DNA from 3 places in the Halobacillus sp. ABR2_026 genome. Region 2 is predicted to be linked to each of the others. Evidence: riboswitches for the same ligand, from Rfam matches in the RefSeq annotation. Region 2 holds a riboswitch; each other region holds the start of a gene.
The links. A riboswitch is a leader RNA that binds a small molecule or an ion and turns the genes downstream of it on or off. The one in region 2 is predicted to bind S-adenosylmethionine.
Positions count from the first base shown of each region.

Region 1: another riboswitch for S-adenosylmethionine. It lies ahead of ACXADE_RS18250 (O-acetylhomoserine aminocarboxypropyltransferase/cysteine synthase family protein); the one in region 2 lies ahead of ACXADE_RS12290 (homocysteine S-methyltransferase family protein).
Region 3: another riboswitch for S-adenosylmethionine. It lies ahead of ACXADE_RS01430 (PLP-dependent aspartate aminotransferase family protein); the one in region 2 lies ahead of ACXADE_RS12290 (homocysteine S-methyltransferase family protein).

Region 1 is NZ_JBSWTM010000001.1:3,588,503-3,592,515, forward strand. It holds gene ACXADE_RS18240 (NAD(P)/FAD-dependent oxidoreductase) at 1-861, opposite strand, end outside; gene ACXADE_RS18245 (DUF2188 domain-containing protein) at 1,076-1,273, opposite strand; SAM riboswitch class I at 1,419-1,529, shown strand; gene ACXADE_RS18250 (O-acetylhomoserine aminocarboxypropyltransferase/cysteine synthase family protein) at 1,638-3,329, shown strand; gene metX (homoserine O-acetyltransferase MetX) at 3,350-4,013, shown strand, end outside.
Region 2 is NZ_JBSWTM010000001.1:2,359,622-2,363,634, forward strand. It holds gene ACXADE_RS12280 (Bcr/CflA family efflux MFS transporter) at 1-668, opposite strand, end outside; gene ACXADE_RS12285 (Gfo/Idh/MocA family protein) at 825-1,811, opposite strand; SAM riboswitch class I at 2,058-2,161, shown strand; gene ACXADE_RS12290 (homocysteine S-methyltransferase family protein) at 2,319-3,368, shown strand; gene ACXADE_RS12295 (hypothetical protein) at 3,439-3,699, opposite strand; gene ACXADE_RS12300 (nucleoside deaminase) at 3,847-4,013, opposite strand, start outside.
Region 3 is NZ_JBSWTM010000001.1:259,489-263,501, forward strand. It holds gene ACXADE_RS01425 (trans-sulfuration enzyme family protein) at 1-972, shown strand, start outside; SAM riboswitch class I at 1,046-1,157, shown strand; gene ACXADE_RS01430 (PLP-dependent aspartate aminotransferase family protein) at 1,291-3,069, shown strand; gene ACXADE_RS01435 (aliphatic sulfonate ABC transporter substrate-binding protein) at 3,083-4,013, shown strand, end outside.

The sequences.
Region 1 (4,013 bases), 1.2 Mb from region 2:
TTTGCAATGACCCGCATCTCCAATCAGAGTCCAGCCCTTTCCAAAAGCTTCCCTAAAGAAGTTCGGCACTCCAGGCGTCCCGATGATTCTCCCTTGAAGACTGGCTGCCTCCATCCTGTTTTTCATTCCATACAATTGATCAAACATTCGTTTAAACGAAGCTTCTGGATCCTGCATCACAGTTTTGAATTCTTCTGGATGAAGTTCGATGCCTAAGCAGTCCCGTTCAGGTTCCATTGGAAAAACAAATCCGATCCTTCCTTCATGGAGAAAGATTTCTGTAACAGGCTCAGGCAACGCATCGACTCCATGGAAATATCCGTACACAACCGGGCGCAGCGGTTTCGTTTCTTTCTGCTTACGTGCCCCTGTCCAATGTGCAATATTGGAATTCTTTCCATCTGCTCCGACAATTATATGTGCATAGGCAGAAGCTCTCTTGCCATTTTCAATATACTGAACACCAACGACCCGCTCTCCTTCCCAAATCAATTCCCGAACGGGCGTCTCTGGTTTAAAGTCGATGGAAGAGAATTTCAGGGCTTGTTCAATAAGGATCGCATCCAGCCTGTCCCGCTTCGGAATAATGGTATAGGCTGTCCTCGGACCCTCGACAAAACTGCTTCCTATGTAGGTACGCATACGATTCACTTTCCTTAATCCGGAACTCTCCAATTGATCGAGGACCCCCAACCTCTTCAGGAACTCAGTGTGGGACATAAAGTGAGTGGATAGTGTATCACTGGGAAAACGGGATTTATCCAAAAGGAGCACCTTTTTCCCCATTTTCCCTAAAAGGATGGCCAGACTTGCGCCGGCTGCACGTGCACCGACGATGATGAAATCGTATTTATTGTTCATAATTGCACACACCTTCGTAGATGATCTACCTCCATCATACCTGCCTTACTTGTAAAACACTAGAAGCTCTCATCTTTCTTTATTGCTCCACTCAGTCCGTTACAGCATTAATGGAGGGATTCTGAGGAATGCAGCCTACAGACAGTTTGGATAGAACCCACCATAGGCTTAAGCAGGGCAAAAACAAAAAAACTCCCGTTACCGGGAGTTTTTCTTAATAGGTGCGTTCTTCTTCCACTTCGTGGTTCTGATCCAGGATTTGAAGCTTACTCGGTTTGTTATCCTTTGCGATTTCCTCAGCCTTAGCAACTGCCGTATCGCGCTCATCGTAAAGGTCTGTCGGAGCGACATCCTCGATTTTAACGAACCATCCAGTCACATCTTTATTAGGTACAACACTATATTGTTTCATGAACTTCACTCCTATCTCATAGACTTAATAATCCATTCCCACAGCTCAGGCTATTCAAACGTAACTTATATTTTTGAAATTGTTTGACAACAGTGGAGGTCGGCTTTATAATTTCAAACAAGTCAGATAAATTTAATAAAAACAACTCTTATCGAGAGCGGCAGAGGGACTAGGCCCTACGACGCCCGGCAACCTTCAAGGTGAAAACTTGAAAAGGTGCTACATCCTACAGATCAAAAGATCTGAAAGATAAGGGGAGGTAATGATACATAAAGCCCTCTTCTTATTTTAGAAGAGGGCTTTTACATTTTCCCTTTTCCCCACGATGGATGCCCTAGGAAAAAATCAGAGGAGGAATTTTTCCATGAGTACACCATTCCATACGTTCGGTCCAGAAACGAATCTGCTTCACGGAGGACAGGAGCCCGATCCTTCTACAGGATCCCGTGCCGTACCGATTTACCAGACCACCTCTTACGTTTTCAATGATACAGAACATGCTCAAAACCTATTTTCCCTGGCAGAACCCGGTAACATCTATACACGCATCGGGAATCCCACCGTCGATGTATTCGAGCAACGAATTGCTCTTCTTGAAGACGGGGTGGCAGCTGTAGCTACATCATCAGGGATGTCTGCGATCACGATGGCCATTTTGAATGTCGCTGGAGCTGGTGACGAAATTGTGACCTCCACAAACCTTTACGGCGGCACATACAATTTGTTCGTCCACACTCTTCCGCGCTATGGAATCACCGTAAATTTTGTTGATGACGATGATTCCGAGTCTTTTGCCAAAGCCATCACTCCAAAAACAAAAGCGATTTTTGCAGAGACCATCGGAAATCCCAGTTTAAATGTGTTGGATATTGAAGCGGTAGCAGATATAGCTCATGAACACCACATCCCGTTCATCATCGACAACACTTTTGCTACTCCATATGTGTGCCGTCCCATTGACTGGGGAGCCGATATTGTCGTCCATTCCGCAACGAAATGGATCGGCGGACATGGCACAGCCATCGGAGGTGTTGTCGTAGACAGCGGACGATTCAATTGGAACCATGAAAAATTCCCTGGATTCACGGAACCTGATGAAAGCTATAACGGGATCCGCTTTGGAATCGATGCCGGACCGGCAGCATTCGCCATCAAGCTGCGTGTCCAGCTGCTCCGTGATATTGGAGCATGCCTCAGCCCCCAGAACGCTTTTCTCCTTTTACAAGGGTTAGAGACTTTACACTTAAGAATCAAAACTCATGCCGACCAAGCCCTTGAGATCGCCAATTTTCTGAATGAACACGATGGTGTCGAATGGGTGAACTACCCTGGGTTAAAAGATCATTCTACTCACCAGCTTGCAGAAAAGTACTTCCATTATGGTCACGGCTCTATCGTAGTTTTCGGAATCAAAGGGGGTCGGGATGCAGGAAGACGATTGATCGATGAAAGTACAATCTGGTCGCATGTGGCTAACGTAGGGGATGCCAAATCGCTCATTATCCACCCCGCCTCCACTACCCACCAGCAGTTAAGTGATGAAAACCTGAAAAAATCCGGAGTAAAAGAAGAACTTGTCCGATTGTCTGTCGGTTTAGAGTCTGTGGAGGATCTAATTCAGGACTTAGACTATGCGATATACAAGGCGACAGGGATTACAAATGCGTATAAGGAAAAGAAACATCCGGCTCAGGAACTGCTATCATCCTCCCTGGACCGAACAAACGGGGAAATTAGAAAAAGAGTGATTGCTGGTGTCGGATTAGATCCGGTAGAACAAAGCAGGTTGGAAAAGCTGGGGTACGTAGTGGCTGCCTTCGACAACCTTGAAGACGTCCAGAAAGCCGAAGACACCCAATGGGATATCTTTTATGTGGAAGAAGCTTCAAGTGAAGTACTAACGGCGGCTAAGCAATGGAAACCATTGGTGATATGGTCGAAAAGTTCCGTGCATATAGAAGATGAAACCGTTATTTCCGGGTCCAGCCTTTACGAATCCATCATCCGTCTACGATCAGGAAAAGAATTGTCCAATGCTCTCGCATCGGTTCAGTAAAAGAAAGGAGAAATAAAAGCATGTCATTAAAAAATCCCGCCAGTCATCCGCGCACGAATCAAGTGATATCGATCGGAGCTTTCACCTTTGAATCTGGAGAAAAGCTCTCAAACGTTGAACTGGCCTATGAGAGACACGGTCCCGAGACCGCTCCCGTCATCCTTGTCTGTCATGCGCTAACCGGGAACCAGATCGCCTTGGGATCAGAGGACGAACGGGGCTGGTGGGCAGGTTTAATCGGGAACAACTGTCCGATCGACACCAATCACTACCAGGTCCTCACCTTCAATGTACTCGGGGGATGTCACGGGTCGAGCGGGCCTGCAAGTACCAATCCTGAGACAGGAGAGCCCTTTCGTCAATCTTTCCCAAGAACGACGATTCGGGATATGGTCCACGCTCAATATAAAGCCCTCCACCAATTAGGCATCACACGCGTACACGCCATTGCCGGAGGTTCACTCGGCGGCATGCAGACATACGAATGGGGGTTGCTTTATCCAAAATTCATGGATAAATTATTCATTCTCGCCGCTACTCCCTACCTGAGTGATTATGGAATAGCATTTAATCATATCGGTGCACGTGCCATTAAAGACGACCCCTGCTTCCACAATGGAAATTATCGTTCAAACGAAGAACTACAAGGGTTTGAAATCGCCCGGATGACAGGGATGGTCACCT
Region 2 (4,013 bases):
GCGTATCCGATAAAAGAGCGGTCTCTTAACAGACGTCCGATCGTCAGAATCGATTCTTTTACTGAACTCGGAATTCTTTTCTCTATTGGCAGGGTCTCCGGCAATTTCCCAGCTACAGTTAATACGATGGCTATTCCTACAATACTTAAAAAGAAGAAGATCGTTTCCCAGGTTGCGAATGGGAGAAGGAGAATGGCACCTCCTGTCATTGGAGCAATCATGGGGGCCGTCGCATTGATCACCATCAGTAAAGCGAAGAATTTCGTGAGCTCCCTTCCTGAAAATACATCACGTACTACTGCCCTGGACAGAACGACCCCTGCGGAGGCAGTGAAACCTTGCAGAAAACGGGCAACAACCAGGATAAGAATATTAGGCGCAAGCGCACAAAGGAGGGAAGCCAGGGCGAAAAGAGAGAGGAAGATGATCAGTGGTTTCTTCCTTCCTTGCGAATCACTTACCGGACCGACGACAATCTGTCCGACGGCAAGACCGATGAGACAGGTCGTTAAACTAAGCTGGACGAGTGATGCGTTCGTCTCTAGGTCAGATGCGATCCCCGGAAAACTGGGCAGGTACATATCGATATTTAATGGCCCCAGAATCCCGAGCATACCGAGAAGGAAAGCAAGACCTATTCTCTCTTTCCCTGTTGGATTATGTAACATAAATAAACACCTTCTTCTATTCAATCTTCAATTTACAATCCCTTGAATATAGTCCCCAAGTTTTCGAAACTGTTAAACTTTGATTTTATCTTCATTTTCTCCGTAAGTCTATCCATATGCACAGGAAAACCGTTCCTGAACGGAACGGCTGGAGTATCACCCAAAATCTTGATAGTACTCTTTGACAAGCTCCCCCATTACCCTGTTGGTCCGAAGAGCGGATTTACCAGTACTTGGACTGGTACCTCTCCCTAGCAGCTCATCCACAATCGTTTGAATATGGGCTTGTTGGATGTGTTTGGGCCGCTCGAAATAATATGATTCTTCCCCTGAATCGTTGATAAGGACGACCGGTTTATCATCGAACGTGGAGAATTGTATTTCTCCTCTGGTTCCAACAATCCGATTATCGTCCTCATTTTTATAAGAAGAAAAATTCCACACTCCCGTCCCCACAGCACCACTCTCAAACCTCCAAACCCCGCTAACCGTGTCCTCTGCTGGATAACAATCAGCAAGATTAACCCCGAACCCTCGGACATCACCCAACGAACCCAGTAAATAGTCGAACAGATCTAACGTATGAGACCCGACATCATAAAACAACCCTGCCCCACTTTTTTCCGGCATCACCCGCCACGGCCAATTCCCATGCTCATCCTTTGATATGATCTGCTGCGTCTGCTGGATAGAGGCAAACCGTACCTTTCCAATCGCCCCTGTTCCAAGCAAATCTTTCACCTTTAAGAACTTCGGAAGAGATCTCCGATAATAAGCTGTAAATAATGGGACATCACTTTCCTCACATATACGTACCATTTCTTCACATTCCTCGAGGCTCGAAGCCATAGGTTTTTCAACATAGACAGGCTTCCCTGCTTTAGCGGCCATGATGACATATTCTTTATGTGACGAAGGTGGTGTAGCAATATACACAGCGTCAACCTTTTCATCGCAAATTAAATCCTCTGCCTTGTCATACCATGCAGGTACTCCATGACGTTCGGCATAATCTTTCGCTTTTTCCCCATTCCGCCTCATTACAGCTTGAAGAGAGCTTTGCCTGATTTTTTGGAAAGCAGGTCCGCTTTTAACTTCTGTTACATCCCCGCACCCAATAATTCCCCATCTGATGGTTTTCATCTGTATTCCTCCCCGCATTTTTCTTGATATTCCATCCATGATTAATTTAGGATACCACTTATACATACTAGTTCCCCCTACCGTAACAAACGAAAATATTTTTTGAAAATTCTATTGATTCCTTATATGATTTCCTGTATTGTAATACGCAAGCGAAAAGATGAACTTCCAATTTTGATCATTCATTCTTCTTCGACACGGAAGAAAGCATCCGTAAAGGAATCATTTACAAATAAATAATAGTAGAACTTATCCAGAGAGGTGTAGGGACTGGCCCGTAGATACCTCAGCAACCAGCCATCGGCATGGTGCTAAATCCAGAAGGTAGTTTTTTACCTTGAAGATAAGGAGATGCTTTATTCACTAAAGGACCCCTTATTCAAGGAGGTCCTTTATTTTTTCTGGAAATGTTCACAATCGCAAAGCTACTTGAAGAAGTCAGCTTGTCCTCCTAGTTGGACATTAGCTTTCTAATAAATATTAATAAGTGGAAAGGATGTTGTTAAAATGAAACGATCACTGGAACAAAGGCTGCAGGATGGACCTGTCATCTGTGGAGAAGGTTACTTATTTGAATTAGAACGTCGGGGATATTTGCAGGCCGGCTCATTCGTGCCTGAAGTAGCGCTAGATAACCCCCAGGCATTGAAACAGACGTACAGGGATTATATGCTCGCAGGCTCTGATATCGTCTTAGCCTTCACATATAATGGCCACCGTGAAAAAATGAGGATCATAGGCAAAGAAGATTTGTTAGAACCGCTCAATCGTCAGGCCATCCGCTTAGCCAAGGAAGTTGCAAGGGAACACCCTGAGGAAGAAGCACTCGTAGCTGGAAACATTTCCAACACAAACTTATTCAACCCTGATGACCCTGAAGCGGTCGAAAAAACAAGAAGCATGTTCGCCGAAATGATTGGCTGGTGCAAGGAAGAGGGCGTAGACTTTGTGAACGGCGAGACCTTCTACTATTATGAAGAAGCTTTAATCGCTCTTGAAGAAATCAAAAAACAAGACCTTCCAGCTGTCATCACTTTCGGTTTGATGGGCGAAAACATTTTGCGGGACGGGTATGAAGTAGAAGAAGCCTGTCGGTTATTAGAAGAAAAAGGTGCTCTTGTCGTGGGGATGAACTGTTTCCGTGGACCGGCGACGATGCAACCGTATGTTGAAAAAATACGGAATTCGGTAAATGGTTATGTAGGCGCTCTTCCCATACCTTACCGTACAACAGAAGAACACCCTACTTTCTTCAACCTGCCCGACGGTGGCTGCGCCTGTACATTACCAACAGAGACAACATTCCCAACATCATTGGATCCGCTTTACACGAATCGCTATGAGCTTGCGGAATGGGCCAAAAAAGCCCATCAGATTGGCGTAAACTACCTGGGACTCTGCTGCGGAGCCTCTCCGGCGATGCTTCGTGAAGTGGCAGAAACTGTGGGACGTAAAGCCGTTAACTCCACCTATTCACCGGATATGGAGAAACACTTCCTATTCGGCAGTGACGATACGCTTCAGGATCACATAACTTCCTATAAGACAAAAGCATAAGGAATAACGCCTGTCCCATATGAGGGCAGGCGTTTCTCTTCCATCCAGTCCTTCTACTAATGGTCTCCTCCTAGAGATCCTTTCTCCTCAGCGTGAATTTCATCCCGGCTTCGCCTGAAAAATCGACAAAGAGCTTTGTAGCTCCTCCAGCATCAAGGGCCCCTGTCACGTGTAACTCAATCGTATCAAGTTCAAACCCATGAAAAGAATTGACCAATTCTGTCAGTTCATCAGGTAGAAATTCAAGGTATTTATCGTTTGAAGTATCTGCGACTGAAGCTTCTTTTTGGTGGTGGGGCAGCATAAATGTCACTCTTTTCTCTTCACTCATTTCTACACCTCCATGTTTTGGTCATTGTACCATCCTCTTCCAAAGATTTGTATAAAGATCCCGTTGTGATACAAAAAGTAACTCAATAAACGGAAAGAAGGCCAAAAAAATACCCCAGACAAAAGTGGTGCTGTCTGGGGATCTCGGTTATCCAAATGTGTACCCATCAAAGACTTTCAAACCTTCTTCATTTAAAACTTGTTCTACAACCTTAGGCTTCAGCGGGCTTTTAGAAAATACTTCTTTACAGGAGATCATAATGTTGTCTCCTGCAATATGAGCCAACTGATCGTGAGTGACGCTGTATACCATTT
Region 3 (4,013 bases), 2.1 Mb from region 2:
AATCCGAATACGGATGAATTGGCAGGGACCGTGGCGGCATTGGAGAAAGCGCCTGCTGGTGTGGCTTCCTCCTCAGGGATGTCAGCTATCCTCGCAGGGGTGTTAGCGGTGGTAAAACCCGGGGAGCATATAGTGGCGGCAGAGGATGTGTATGGGGGTACCCATAAACTTCTCACCAAAGAACTTCCGACATTCGGTATCGATGTGACGATGGTTTCATTCGCAAATTTGCAGGAGGTAAAAGAAGCGATTACAGACAAGACGAAATTGTTGTATACGGAATCGATTTCAAATCCGTTCCTTCGGGTGGAAGATTTAGCGGGTATTGTTGACCTTGCTAAAGAAAAAAACTTGAAGACAATGGTCGACAATACGTTCGCTACTCCTTATCTGCTCCAGCCCTATGAACAAGGGGTAGATTTAGTGGTACATAGTGGGACGAAATATATCGGGGGCCATAGTGATGTAACGTGTGGAGTTTTGGTTGGAAGTGAAGATTCGATTCAAAAGGCATCACAAAAAATCGTCACGTTAGGTGCGAACCTCAGCCCGTTTGAAGCATGGTTAACACAACGCGGAGCGAAAACTTTAGGTCTGCGAATGAAAAAGCAATCATACAATGCAGAAGAAGTAGCGAAAGCCTTTGCTGACCATGAGGCCATCCGTACGGTTCACTATCCTCAGCGGGTATCCGAGCAGGGAAATGGAGCCATTGTCACGATTGAGCTTCTGGATTCCATTAATATTGAGACATTTTTCAAGTCCCTCGGGTGGATTAAAATAGCTCCTACCCTGGCCGGGGTGGAAACCACCGTTTCTTATCCTGTACGGACATCTCACCGTGCTTTGTCAGAACAGGAGCGAGAGAAAATCGGTATCAATGATTATGTCATTCGTCTATCGATCGGCATTGAAGACCATGAGGACATCATTGAACAGTTGAAAAAATCAATAGAAGCTTCAATATCATAAATATTCAAAAATGATTGACTTTTCTGATTGTTATCCGTTATACTTCACAACATAATCATTTAACTGAATACATCTCTTATCAAGAGTGGCTGAGGGAATAGGCCCTGTGAAGCCCGGCAACCTTCAAACATCGGTTTGAAAAGGTGCCAAGTCCTACAGATCATCATCGATCTGGCAGATAAGGGGAGGAATGTATAGGATCAACCCTCTTCTTATTTGGAAGAGGGTTTTTTGGTGTGGAGGCGGACATGAAGCGACTTATCGCTTTAAAGCCAACTTTATTTATACGGATAGTTACCATTTAAGGAGGAATAGAAGATGACCCATTCTTTTGAAAGCTATGATGTAGACACGATTTCCTTGCACGGAGGACAGTCACCGGACCCGACCACAGGATCACGAGCTGTGCCGATTTATCAGACGACTTCTTATGTCTTTCATGACACGGATCATGCTCAAAGCCTTTTTGCTCTCGATGAACCCGGAAATATATATTCTCGAATTGGGAATCCCACCGTGGATGTCTTTGAAAAACGGATGGCCTTACTGGAAGGGGGCGTTGCTTCTGTAGCTACAGCATCCGGGATGTCAGCTATTGCTTTATCGATCTTGAATATTGCCGGTTCCGGGGATGAGGTCGTTGCAGCATCGAATCTATATGGAGGGACCTATAATTTATTCGCAAATACTTTACCACGATATGGCATTAAAGTTCATTTTGTCGACCCTGAGAACCCGGAAAACTTCCGCGCAGCCATTACGGAAAAGACAAAAGCTGTTTTTGCCGAAACCATTGGGAACCCAAGTTTACACGTGCTGGATATTGAAAAAATTGCCACTGTAGCTCATGAATACAAACTTCCATTATTAATTGATAACACATTTGCAACTCCGTATACCTGCCGCCCGATCGAGCACGGCGCTGATATTGTGATCCATTCGGCAACAAAATGGATCGGCGGTCATGGAACAGCCATCGGGGGTATTGTTGTAGACGGAGGAAGGTTTGACTGGGGAAATGGAAAACACCCGGTTTTTACAGAGCCTGATGATAGTTACAACGGAATTGTCTATGCCGCTGATTTTGGCACGCTCGCCTATATCACTAAACTGCGTGTCCAGCTTCTTCGTGACTTTGGATCCTGTTTAAGTCCACAGAACGCCTTCTTGCTGCTTCAAGGATTAGAAACACTACACCTTCGCGTAGCGAGGCATGGAGATAATGCTCAGGAAATTGCTGAATACTTACAAGGCCATCCAGATGTCGAGTGGGTCGCCTACCCAGGGTTGTCCAACCATCCAGCTCATTCGCTTGCCAGCAAGTATCTTGAAGGAGGGTATGGATCAATCGTTAACTTTGGTATCAAAGGAGGGAGAGAAGCAGGAAGGCAAGTGATCAACAATATTTCCCTCTGGTCCCACGTGGCGAATGTGGGAGATGCAAAGTCATTAATCATCCATCCGGCATCGACGACTCACCAGCAATTATCCGTGGAAGATCTTGCAGCAAGCGGAGTGAAAGAAGAGTTGATCAGGTTATCCATTGGGCTTGAATCGAGTAAGGACTTGATCAATGACCTTGATCGTGCGATTGGGAAAGCGACAGGAAGAGAAGGAAGTCAAAAATCCATCACTGAAAATGATGAAGGTGTCATCAAATGGGCCCTGAGCTCTTCCAAAACGGAAGAGGATGGAACGACACGCCCGAAACGTTTAGCTGTAGTCGGACTAAGTGGAAAACCGTCCCGACCGAGTCATCGTCTGGCGAGAAAGATGCAGAGAATGGGGTATCAGATTGTGCCGGTCAATCCGAGGGAAACCGAGGTTCTCGGAGAAACTTCTTATCCGGATTTGAGATCGATTCCATTTAAAGTCGATGTTGTTCAAGTTTTCCGTAGTCCCGAAGCAGCGATTGGAATTGCTGAAGAAGCTGCTGAAATACGGCCAGGTGTGTTTTGGCTGCAGGAAGGAGTCATCGCACCAAAGGCTGCGGAAATTGCAAGTGAAGCTGGACTCGAAGTGGTCCATAACCGCTGCACGTATAAGGAAGCCCAGCGTTTAAGAGGAACCATCGATACGTACGCATGCGAACTATAAAGGAGGATTCGGCATGAAGTTGAAAAAAATAGCGATCACCATAGGATTGCTGACAACCTTTGGATTATTCGGTTGTTCGGATGCGGAAGGGGAGAGTGGGTCACCGGACAAAGTGACCCTGGATTATGCTTATTATTCTCCCACAAGTCTCGTATTAAAGGACCAGGGATTTGCTGAAGAAATATTTGAAGAAGAAGGGATCGAAGTGGACTGGGTCCTCAGTCAGGGAAGCAACAAAGCGTTGGAATTCCTGAATTCAAGCAGTGTGGACTTTGGTTCGACAGCCGGGGCGGCAGCGCTGATGGCAAAAGCGAACCATGCCCCTGTAGAATCCATCTATCTTTATTCTAAGCCTGAGTGGACAGCACTGGTCACAAATCCTGACTCTGGAATCGCTTCAGTGGAAGATTTAAAGGGGAAAAAAGTAGCGGCTACTCTTGGGACAGATCCTTATATATTCTTAGTTCGTGCCTTGAAAGACCACGGCCTTTCCACCGATGATATCGAACTTGTGAACTTACAGCATCCTGAAGGAGCATCTGCATTGAGCAATGGCAATGTCGATGCCTGGGCGGGGCTGGATCCTCATATGGCACGCAATGAATTGGAAGGTGGAGCAGAGCTTTTCTATCGTAAGCCCGAATTCAATACTTATGGAACATTGAATGTGCGCTCGGAGTATGCCGAAGAACACCCTGAAATCGTTAAACACGTGATTGAGGCTTATGAAAAAGCGAGGAAGTGGACGCTTCAGAACCCTGATAAGGCAGCAGAAATCCTGGCGGAAGAAGCTGGCCTGGACTTGGAAGTAGCGAAGAAGAGCCTGGAGAGGAACGATTTATCCAATCCGATTCCAGGGGATGATCTCCGGGAGACCATTCTTGGTGCCGGCCAAGTTTTGCAGGAGGAAGAAGTCATCAAGACTGACGTGGATATCGAACAAA